Regions from separate parts of the Halobacillus rhizosphaerae genome, predicted to be linked through region 1. Evidence: riboswitches for the same ligand, from Rfam matches in the RefSeq annotation. Region 1 holds a riboswitch; the other holds the start of a gene.
The links. A riboswitch is a leader RNA that binds a small molecule or an ion and turns the genes downstream of it on or off. The one in region 1 is predicted to bind S-adenosylmethionine.
Positions count from the first base shown of each region.

Region 2: another riboswitch for S-adenosylmethionine. It lies ahead of Q7A53_RS07605 (5-methyltetrahydropteroyltriglutamate--homocysteine S-methyltransferase); the one in region 1 lies ahead of Q7A53_RS13790 (phosphoadenylyl-sulfate reductase).

Region 1 covers NZ_JAUTWQ010000011.1:207,862-213,431, reverse strand. The annotation lists gene Q7A53_RS13815 (glutaredoxin family protein) at 1-253, opposite strand, end outside; gene Q7A53_RS13810 (uroporphyrinogen-III synthase) at 597-1,385, opposite strand; gene Q7A53_RS13805 (NAD(P)-binding protein) at 1,400-2,014, opposite strand; gene Q7A53_RS13800 (sirohydrochlorin chelatase) at 2,071-2,814, opposite strand; gene cobA (uroporphyrinogen-III C-methyltransferase) at 2,825-3,601, opposite strand; gene Q7A53_RS13790 (phosphoadenylyl-sulfate reductase) at 3,755-4,483, opposite strand; SAM riboswitch class I at 4,589-4,692, opposite strand; gene abc-f (ribosomal protection-like ABC-F family protein) at 4,951-5,570, opposite strand, start outside.
Region 2 covers NZ_JAUTWQ010000005.1:84,798-90,367, reverse strand. The annotation lists gene Q7A53_RS07640 (MBL fold metallo-hydrolase) at 1-3, opposite strand, end outside; gene Q7A53_RS07635 (DsrE/DsrF/DrsH-like family protein) at 20-418, opposite strand; gene Q7A53_RS07630 (sulfurtransferase TusA family protein) at 435-1,010, opposite strand; gene Q7A53_RS07625 (rhodanese-like domain-containing protein) at 1,023-1,322, opposite strand; gene Q7A53_RS07620 (DsrE/DsrF/DrsH-like family protein) at 1,406-1,885, opposite strand; gene Q7A53_RS07615 (metal-sensitive transcriptional regulator) at 1,959-2,219, opposite strand; gene Q7A53_RS07610 (rhodanese-like domain-containing protein) at 2,206-2,574, opposite strand; SAM riboswitch class I at 3,117-3,220, shown strand; gene Q7A53_RS07605 (5-methyltetrahydropteroyltriglutamate--homocysteine S-methyltransferase) at 3,288-4,400, shown strand; gene Q7A53_RS07600 (hypothetical protein) at 4,617-4,841, opposite strand; gene Q7A53_RS07595 (DUF3189 family protein) at 5,152-5,570, opposite strand, start outside.

The sequences.
Region 1 (5,570 bases):
GAAAACGCTCCTCATACGGAATTCCTAAGGTGCGCCTTAGTTTTCTTTCCTGATACCCTAATATTTTCTCGTCATCAATAAAGGTTGCAGGAGTTCCATATACTTTCTTACTTTGCAGTTCTTTAAAATATTGTCTGTTCTCAGAAATATTCTTCTCTTGGTAATTAACTTCCCATTCTGACAATCTGGAAATCAGCTTGTCACAATTAGAACAGTCATTGCTTGTGTAAACCACTACCATTTGATCGCTCATAGCTGACCCTCCTCATCCTGCCTGCCTTAATTTAAAGCCAAGTTTATCTTTGTAATTTTACATTACCCTAATATTCCTGTAACAAAACCCCTTTTTTAGGTAAAAAGAAGCGTATCATTAGAACTCCTTTTCTTACCATTACTTTTCCAGCGGATTTATCGAGTTTTTAGATTCCCGATTGGTGAAAGAGACCAGCGAGTGATGTTTTCCTGTCGAAAGTATTTCTCTTCTCCCCTCCACCCTTGAAACGTTAAGCAGAACAGCGGTTCAAACAGAAGGAAAAAATATTGATCTGACAATTAAAACAGCCGCTGAAGCGAGACATTGTCCCTCAGCGGCTGTTTCATTTATAGTAATCGGCCAAAGTCATTACCATCGCACCCATCTTCGGCTGCTCAGGCTGTATAACACGCGTCAGCCCGTTTTTTTCCAATTCTTTCGCGGTAACTTTCCCCACCGCTACGGGTAATACATGTTCTTGAAAGGCTCTCACCAATTCTGATGGGTCTGATAAAGAGCGAAATAAGTTTTGCACCTGCGTTTTACTTGTAAACACAACTGCATCTAAGGCACGGTCGTAAATATGTTGAATGAGACTGTCCAGGATCTCATCTTCCGGCTTTTCATATTGATAGGGCTTAGATAAATATACCGTGTATCCAAGCTTCTCTAACGTTTCCTGTAAGGCAGCATCATCTTGATTATAGGCTTGCAAAAACACACGAGATCCTTTATGCTCCTGCTTAAATCCTTGGAACAAATTTTCCATCGTTCCATCCTCAGACGTAAGCAAGGGCTCCAGAGAATGCTCCTTCATCCAGCGCAGAGTTTTACTTCCTCTAACCGCAATACTAACTTGACTGAGCTTGTTCAGAAAACCCTCTTTTTCCTGGATGCTTTCTGCTGAATTTTCTAATGTTTTAGCCCCAATGCCCGTAGTGAGCACTGCCCAGTCAAACGGGAGTTGAATAAAGTCCTGAACATTATTCCTGCTGTCTGCTTCATTTAACAGCTGTTTACCCTGAATGGAAAATAATGAGCCAGTACCGCCTTGTTTCTCAATTAATTTCGTAATGGCTTCCCCTTGTCTCGAGGCAGCAATTCCAATTCGTCGTCCTTTTAACTTCTGCATTCTGTCTCCTCCTTTCAACAAAGGGTTTGCAGCCAATCCAGCATCTTCCTCTGGTATTCTTTAAGAAAGAATTGATCGGCAAGCAGTTCTTTCAGCAAATTTCTTTGCATTTCTTTTGAAAGCAGGGACTTCTTAATCAACTGCCTTGCTTCATATAAGAAATCCACGTATTCCTCGTACTTTTCATCATATTGCTTTTCAAGATCTGATTTAATCTGACGGGATAAATAAGGACTTGCTCCGTTAGTGGAAATAGAAATGGAGAGTCTTCCACGATTAAATTGAGCTGGAATCATCACATTACCTTTCTCAGCATTGGATGCGTCATTAATGAGAGCCCAATGAGGTGCCGCATCTCGCACGGCCTGATTTACTTCTTCGTGATTCGTGGCAATCACAATAAGTCCTGCGTCTGAGAGGTCTCGAGGTTCAAAGGTTTTTTTCTCCCATTTAATCATCTGCCTCTTCCTTAGCTTAAACAAATGACCTGTTAGCTCTGGGCTGATCAACGTAGGAATGACACCGCTCTCCACTAAGGTGTTGACCCTCTTTTCAGCAATTCGGCCGCCCCCGACCACTATGACTGACCTGTTAGTTAAATCTAATGTAACAGGGAGTGGCTTCGACATGTTTACTTCACCCGTTCTTCAGCATGATAAGGATTTATATGTAGTCTAACATACAATTAAAGCTGATTTTCAGGAGTTTGTCCAAGGGCTTGCATAACGCGGTCACGAAGCGCTTCTTGAATATTAGGATGGCTGCCTAAATGCTGACATAAAATAAACCGACCTCCGTAATCCTTAATCTTATCTTCCATTGAACGCATAAGCACGCCCGTAAACCAAAGATAAGGAACAATAAACACCTGCTGTTCCCCATCCTCATAAGATTTATGAACCGCTTCGTCAAAAGAAGGCTTCAAAACAGCAAGGAAGCAGCTCTCTACTCGTGCCACGTTTGTTTTCTGCTTTAGTTTTCTGCCAATTGTCTCGATCGCTTTTTTCGTGGCAGGGTTTTTGCTTCCCCGGCCAACTACCAGAATCTTAGCCGCAGATGAAGGTGTAATCTGGGTTTCTCTTATTCGTTCTGCCATAATGTCAATTAAACGCTCCTGAACTCCAAGCGGTTTCCCGTAAGTAAACGTGACATGCGGATAGATGTCTCTCAGCTGGTCTATTTCCTCTGGGATATCCTTATAATAGTGACCTGCAGCGAAAAGTAATACAGGTATCACAGCAATTTCATCTGCCCCCGCATTTACAAGTCGTTCAACGCCTTCTGGTATCCCGGGGTTCACAATTTCTAAAAAGCAGATTTGTTGAAGCGGAACGTTGACATCGGACTGGACGGACTGGATAAAATTTTCCGCCTGCTTCTTTGCCTCTTCTACACGACTTCCATGACTCACATATAAAACACTCTTCATTGTTTACCTCCTATCCAACCACCGCTTTTGCCGATGAGTCTTCTTCCAATGTTAACTGCTCAAACCATTGCAGCTTTTCTCTTAACCTGACCACTTCCCCAACGATAATCATGGATGGGTTCTTCAAATGTTTTGCTTCTTGAGTAATATTCGAAAGCGTCCCCGTTACCGTTTCCTGAACTTTAGTTGTGCCCCAGTGCACAAGAGCAATCGGGGTATCAGAAGAACGGCCATGACGGATCAGCTTGTCACAAATATCCGGAAGCTGTTTCACTCCCATATAAATACAAAGTGTATCCATACTCTTCGCTAAATGTTTCCAGTATTCCTCTGCATCGGCATCATTTTTTGCGACACCCGATACAAAAGCGACAGAAGAACTATAATCTCTGTGAGTCAGAGGAATACCCGCATAAGCCGGAGCTGCTGATCCAGAAGATATGCCTGGTACAATTTCGAAGGGGATCTTCTTAAGAGCGAGCTCTTCCGCTTCCTCTCCCCCTCTTCCGAAGATAAACGGGTCTCCGCCCTTCAACCTGGTGACGGTTTTTCCTTGATTGGCAAATTTGCAAAGTAAACGGTTGATGTCCTCCTGGGTTAACGAATGATTATTTGGGCTTTTCCCACAATACACCAATTCAGCTTCTGATTTCTTGTAGTCGAGAAGTTCCTTATTAATTAACCGATCATAAAGGATGACATCCGCTTTCTGAATGGCTTTCATTCCTTTAACTGTTATTAAATCCGGATCGCCCGGACCAGCACCTACTAGATATACTTTTCTCATACTTCCACCTCATCCTCATTGTTAAGTCCTAAACAAGCCACTTGCTGAGACAGCTATCCATAAAGTCTATGCCGTAAACAAGCCATTTTCTTCATCATTTACAGGGTTTTTTCCTTAAATCTACTATTAGCGGTAAGAAAGCAGAAAGGGGAATTAAATTCCCCCGCCGTGCAATCCACATTCCGTTTTGTCAAAACCGCTCCATCTTCCTTCTCTCGAATCCTCAGTATCTCCAGTTGGAAATGTACAAGGCATGCAGCCGATGCTAGGATACCCCTGATCATGTAATTCGTTGTATGGCAACCTGTTTACTCGGATATAAGACCATACTTCATCCCATGTCCAGTGAATAAGGGGGCATACCTTCAGGGACTTAAAGCGATCGTCCTTATTCACGAAGTCTGTTTTACTTCGGCTGACTGACTGTTCACGCCGCAATCCGGAAATCCATGCTGGAACACCTGTTAACGCATCTTCCAAAGGTTTAACCTTCCTAATATAACAGCACTGATTCGGCTGTCGTTCCCATAAAGCAGGTCCGTATTTCTCCCCTTGCTCTCCAATCGTTAATTCAGGCTTTTTCATCTGAATTCGGAGCTTAGGATACTTAGCTTTCATTTGGTCTATTAAATCATAGGTTTCCGGAAAATGAACCCCCGTGTCTAAAAATACAATTTCTGCATCCTCTTTTACCTTGGAAATCAAATCGATTAAGACAATTCCTTCCGCACCAAAGCTGCAGGCATAAACTACGGAATCACCGTAATTGTCATACGCCCATTGTAAAATGGTGGTGGCACCTTTTGTTTCATCTTCCGGTTCCCATCCCTTAAATGGATCGCCAGTAAAATGATCGTAGCTGACGCTGCTATTAGTTGTCATATTACTTCCCCTCCTAGCTGCAAGAGCTATAAAAATATTTCACCAATAAAAAATCCTCTTCTTGAGGACAAGAAGAGGATACTAAGTTTAGATAGTCATCGACTCTTCTTATCTACCAGACATTGGTCTGTAGGAGTTAGCACAGTGTTTCAAAAGAACCTGTTGCCGAAGCTTCAAAGGGCCTATCCCTCCACTTCTCTGGATAAGAAATGATCATATTTGATTAATGATGACTATCATAAGATGATCGAGCAGAAAAGTCAACAGGAGTTATAAGAAAATTTATATTCTTTAAAATATTATTCATGACGAATGCCTGGCGTGCCAGTAATTTTTACCAATTGCTAAAATTTATTAATTTTCCAGCAGGATCCGTAGCATATAAATCAGGGGTTTCACGGTTAATTCCACCGAGGAAGGTAAAACCTCGAATGAAAAAAGCAGACGAGGAAAACCCCCGCCTGCTTCTATGATTTATCCATCCACTCCTCATAAAGCTGTTCCACTTGCTGGGCCAGCCGCTCCTTTTGCTGGTGCAGACCTTCCAGCTCCATTCCTTTAGCTGCCTGGATCTCTTTATTAAGCTCGGAAAGCTGCGTTTCTAATGATTCAATTTGTTCTTCCGTTGTTTTCTCTTTTTGGATAGGTGGTGTTGGCTTCTCTTTCGTCGAAGCTTTTTCATACTCCAACTCTCGCTGCTCCTGTTCAAGCCATTTATCCCAGTGGTGTCTTGTTTCATTGTAAGTGCCAATATAACGGTGGAGCTTACCCTTCACCATATAGGACGTATGGGTAAAACACTGATTGAGAAAATAACGATCATGGGAAACTCCAACCACCGTCCCTTCGAATCCCCGAATGGCTTCTTCCAGCACTTCCTGAGATTCTATATCCAAGTGATTGGTAGGTTCATCAAGCACCAGCACATTAATTCCCTGATGCATAAATACGGCAAGCTTAAGCCGCATTCGTTCTCCCCCGCTCAGATGAGAAATCTTTTTGAACACATCATAGCCATAGAACATGAAAGCTGCCAGTTGATGACGGGCCTCCCCCTCTGTAACCCGGATATGAGTTCTAAAGTAGT
Region 2 (5,570 bases), on a different contig from region 1:
CATGGTTTCACCTCTTTAATTAAAATGTTAATGAGATATTGGCATCCTTGGCATACTCTATAAATGAAGCTGCTCCGCCAACCTCGATTCCTTCGACAAAATCATCTTTTTCTAAATTCATGACATCCATCGTCATTTGACAAGCAATTAGTTTAATATTAAGTTCTTGTGCAATGCTTACAAGCTCTTCAATTGAAGGCACATTGGCTTTTTCAAACCCTTCCTGAAAATGCTCTTTTCCTTCTGGAAGTGGAAGGTTCTTGTGCTGCTCTTTGTGAATTAAGTTTAAACCTTCAAATGTAAAGAAGATCCCAACCTCTGCATCAGATGCTGCTGCAGCTGTTGCGACATTAAATGCTTTATAGGCATCAAATAAACTACCATTTGCTGCAATAATCGCTACTTTTGTATCAGCCATTTATAAAACCTCCTCATTAATTGTTCTTTTCTGTTGTACCTTGCCATTCAGACATGCCCGGCACTACATTTTTCACTTTTTTATATCCATTACTTGTCAGTTTTTGTGCAGCCAAATCACTGCGATTTCCTGTTCGGCAAATCACATAAAGTTCCTCGTCATTCTTCTCAACTTCACTCATTCGATCATCCAATTCACCAAGCGGTATATTTACTGAGCCTGGAATATGGCCAAAAGCAAATTCTGCCGGTTCGCGAACGTCAATAATTGAAACGGATTCTTCTACTTCAACTTTTGCTTGAAAATCTTCCAGGTTAATTACTTCTTCGTGCTTCGTTTCTTCCTTCGTCTCTGCATCACTTGCTTTGCGTAAAAAGTGTTTCAGTACTTCTGCCTCTTCTACAGTGCCAAGATATTGATGCCCTGTGCTGTCTGCCCAGGCTTTCATATCTGCCGTAGACCCTTTATCCGTTGCTTGAACTTCAATAACCTGGCCTGCCTCAAGGTTTTTCATCGCTTTTTTCGTTTTTACAATAGGCATAGGACACGCCAGTCCTTTAGCATCCAATACTTCGTTCGCAGTTATAGTCATGTAATTTCCTCCTTATTTCTCTATTTTGTCTTCCCAAGCAAGCATTCCGCCTGCCATATTGGTTACGTCATACCCTTGCTCACTCAGAAAAGATGTGGCTTTTCCACTTCTGCCGCCAGAACGGCAAACCATGAAATGATGTTCATTTTCGTCGATTTCTGATAGGCGTTCTGAGATTTGACCTAATGGAATATGACGAGCACCTGGAATTTTCCCTTGAGCGACTTCATCATCCTCTCGCACATCGATAATGTTCACGTGTGCCCCATTGTTCACTTTTTTTGCTAGTTCATTAGCTGTAATTTCCTTCATGTTTATCCCTCCATAGTAATGATAGTTGAACCTGCCAGTACAAAACTCCCATACCTGGCAGGGTACTGATTATATTAAATTTTTTAGATAAATAAACTAACATTGCCATCCTGGGCGTCGCCAATATAGGCGGCAACCCCTGCATATTCAATATCATCCAGCAGTTCGTCTTTATGAAGACCAAGTAAATCCATGGTCATGGTACAGGCAATAAGTTTCACATCCTGTTCTTGTGCCATTTCTACTAAATCTGGCAGCGGCATAGCATTGTGTTTCTTCATGACATTTTTAATCATCTTAGGTCCCATACCTAAGTAATTCATTTTAGAAAGTCCCATTTTATCTGCGCCTTTAGGCATCATTTTTCCAAACATTTTTTCCATGAATCCTTTTTTAACATCAACCAGTGCATCTTTTCTCAGCGCGTTTAAACCCCAGAAGGTATGAAAAATCGTAACCTCGTGGTCATAAGCTGCTGCCCCATTTGCAATAATATAAGCAGCCATCGCTTTATCATAATCCCCACTAAACAATACAATCGTCGTTTTCTTTTTTTCTTCCATCTTTCATTCTCCTTTTCAATACATATACTTGTATGGGTATTTCATTTCATAAAAAAATATATACTTAAACTTTTTATCTGCTCTTTACAAGAAGCTGTACAGCCTCTTTAATCATATCTTCAGAGCTTTCTTGATTATTTTTTTCCTCTCGAATACATTCCGCTAGGTTTTCACTAACCACTAAGGCAGCTGTACGGTCAACCGCACTTCTGACTGCTAATAATTGAGTGACTACTTCTCGGCAGTCTTTCTCTTCTTCCATCATTTTTAATAATCCTCTAACCTGGCCTTCTATTCGTTTCACTCTATTTTTTATTTGTTTATTGTATTCCAATTCGATCGTTCCTTTCTAAATTTCCTGCTAGACAGTACCCCGCAATACATTTTCCTTTACTGCGTAATATGCGGGCGCTTAAGTTCTTTTCTACATAATCAGCAGCAAAAATTATAATGCCCTGATCCGGAAGTTCGTTGTAGTGACGATTCAAATAAGGAAGCGGCATACAATAAGCTGATGGAATTTTGTCACGAGAAGAAGTCTGATAATCTCGAGTGTCTACAATAACCAGTCCTTCCAATGATTCATTTTCTTCATATATATTTATTGGATTAACGCCTGGCACAGGCAGATATCGCCGATAGAGATACACAAAGGATACAGTAACTATGATCCCAATCCATATATTCATTTTATTCCCCTTTGCTTTGCAATCTGTTTTTCATAATATACCCCTTATGGTATTTAGTCAACCCGTTACCACTAATTTTTATATGGATTTTTCACACAGCAATATACGGTAGTGGGTACTTTAATTATGTAACCTGATTCGCTCCTCATAAAACATCTCCATCCATACTAATGATCACTTTCACTGAATGGTCGTGGAAACATATTAGGCTGCGCTTATCATTATTCCTGTCATAAAAATTCATTCGCTTACCCTTTCGATGAGAAGAATCAAACCTTTAAAAGCCGTCTGAACACCTCCATTAAAGATACGTCCTGGGGCATCGTTTGGTTCGGGATGTTTTTTCAGGTGTACTCTTTGTTGAGTTTTTTAATAACCAAAGAGCAGCAAGATGATCGATAGAATACTAAAATGATCTATATACCCCCCTCTTTTTTTCGAGTGATTCATAATGATTTTCCTATGTTGAGAAATCTCCCTTTCTTTTTTCAAAAGTTGTTGTTAAGATTACATCCATAGTATTTTTTGAAAAATTCATATATTTCTTATCAAGAGAGGTCGAGGAATAGGTCCGGCGACACCTCAGCAACCTGTAATTGTACAAGGTGCTAATTCCTGCAAGCTAATTTAGCTTGAAAGATAAGAAGCGGCCATTAATCGATGAAGTCTCTTCTTATGGAAGAGGCTTTTTATTATGAAAAGGAGAGGATAAAATGTCATTCACTCAAACGACTATGGCTCCCTTCAAAGGGGATCATGTGGGAAGCTTTCTGCGACCAGAAAGAATTAAAAAGGCAAGAATCAGCCGGGACTATGGAGAAATTTCTGATTATGAATTAAAGAAAATTGAAGATGAGGAAATTATTAAACTGGTTGAAAAACAAAAACAAGCAGGTCTGCAATCGATCACTGATGGAGATTTACGCAGGGCTTGGTGGCATTTTGACTTTTTGGAAGGACTTATTGGTGTCGAAGGCTATGAAACAGATTCAGGTATCCAGTTCGAGGGTGTAGAAACGAAGGCACATTCAGTAAGAGTTGTGGGAAAAATAGATTTTTCTGACCACCCTATGATCGATCATTATAAGTTTCTTCATTCTGTGGTCGGAGAGAACCACACACCAAAATTTACGATTCCCAGTCCAAACATGCTGCTGGCACGGGGTGACATTAACCAAACCGTTTATAATACAGAAGAAGAACTTCTTGAGGATTTGACCAGCGCATATCAGAAAGCTATTCAGACATTTTATGAGGCGGGATGCAGATATCTTCAACTCGATGATACCTCCTGGGCAGGATTCTTTTCAGAAGAAGGACTGCAGAAAATGAGAAATAAAGGGCAGGACCCAGACAAGCTTCGCGAATTATTTGTTCAGGCGGTGAATGACTCTATTTCCGAACGGCCTGATGATATGGTCATTACCATGCATATTTGCAGAGGAAATTTCCGCTCTACTTACTTAGCTTCAGGAGACTATGAAGCAGTATCTGACGCCATTTTCGGAAAACTGAACGTGGATGGATTGTTTCTTGAGTTTGACGATGAGAGGTCTGGAAGCTTTGACCCTCTTCGCAAAGTAAATCGATCAGACCTCCACATTGTTCTTGGTTTGATCACCTCGAAAACAGGAAAACTCGAGGACAAAGAGGCAATTAAGAAAAGAATAGCAGAGGCAGCTGACTACGTTCCTTATAAACAGCTCTGTCTAAGTCCACAATGTGGATTTGCTTCCACTGAGGAAGGGAATTTATTATCTGAAGAAGATCAATGGGCGAAAATCCGCCACGTGGTTGAGCTCTCAAACGAAGTGTGGACGTCATAATTAGGAACTAACCTCCTCTAATTAGACAAAAATAAAAAAGCAGGGCGGAATCATTTTCTTCCTCCTGCTTTTTTATGAATACTTCCCTGACCGAACACCGCTCGTAAATTATCCTTGTTGTTCTAAATTTTTGCTTCCTTATAGCACTCACAAAAATGTCTTCCCTCACACGCCTAGGCTTTATGCAGCTATGTCCGCCCTAATCGACTCGTTTCTTTACAACCCAGCCTCTTGCTTTTGAGGCGGGTTTAAACTGTCTAAATTTATTAACGTAATCAGTGCAGCAGGTACAGTATTAACATCTACCATACCGTCCTCGAGCTGTTTTACTTTATCTAATTGTGAAAGAATATAGTGATCACTTCCATCAAATTTAATCTGACCTGAGCAAATTTTTCCTTTCAACGATATAATCTTACGGTGCAGTTCCTCTCGTTCCACACGAACCTCTCCTTTATTTAATCATGATAATGTCTATCTTTTCCATCTCTTGTTGTTGCTAAACGATAGGGAATCTAATATCCCCTGGTATTAATCTTTAGACTCAGCAATGTGATGCTGTACTGTGCATTCCTGTGCAGGCAAAATACAATATACAATTCCTAAGTAAGCTTACGAATGATAACGGAAAAGGCAAGTAACTAAAAAAGACTTTTTGGATTGCTTACTCTCCATTCTTTGGAGAGAAAACATTCAAAAAATCCTTTTTCACTCTACTGCATTATTTTATGCACACGTTCATTCCTCTATGCTAAATTTTAAATTGATCGTTATCTAGAACAAGGACTTGTTCTTCTCCATGGGAATGCGCCATTTGTTTAGTGTTTTCAACCAAATGATGAATTGTGCTGCTTGCCTTTTGTGCACCTTTAATTAAGAGAGGTACGCCCAGGCTGTCAATCCCTAGTCCCCTTGATAATCCTCCTCCTATCGTCATGACGAACGGCACGGTCGGAGAAGTATTCGAAAATATGATTCGTTCCTCGCCATGATAGAGGTTCAGGAAAAGTAAACTCAAATCCTTAAGCGCAGGCACAACTAACTTTGATGATTTTCTTCCTATTGTATAAACTGGATGGCCTTCGTTATCTTTTCCATGAAAAAGAATTCTGCCAGCATCTTTTTTAGTTAATTGATTAAAAAATGGGATCGAAAGAATTTGTTCTTTGG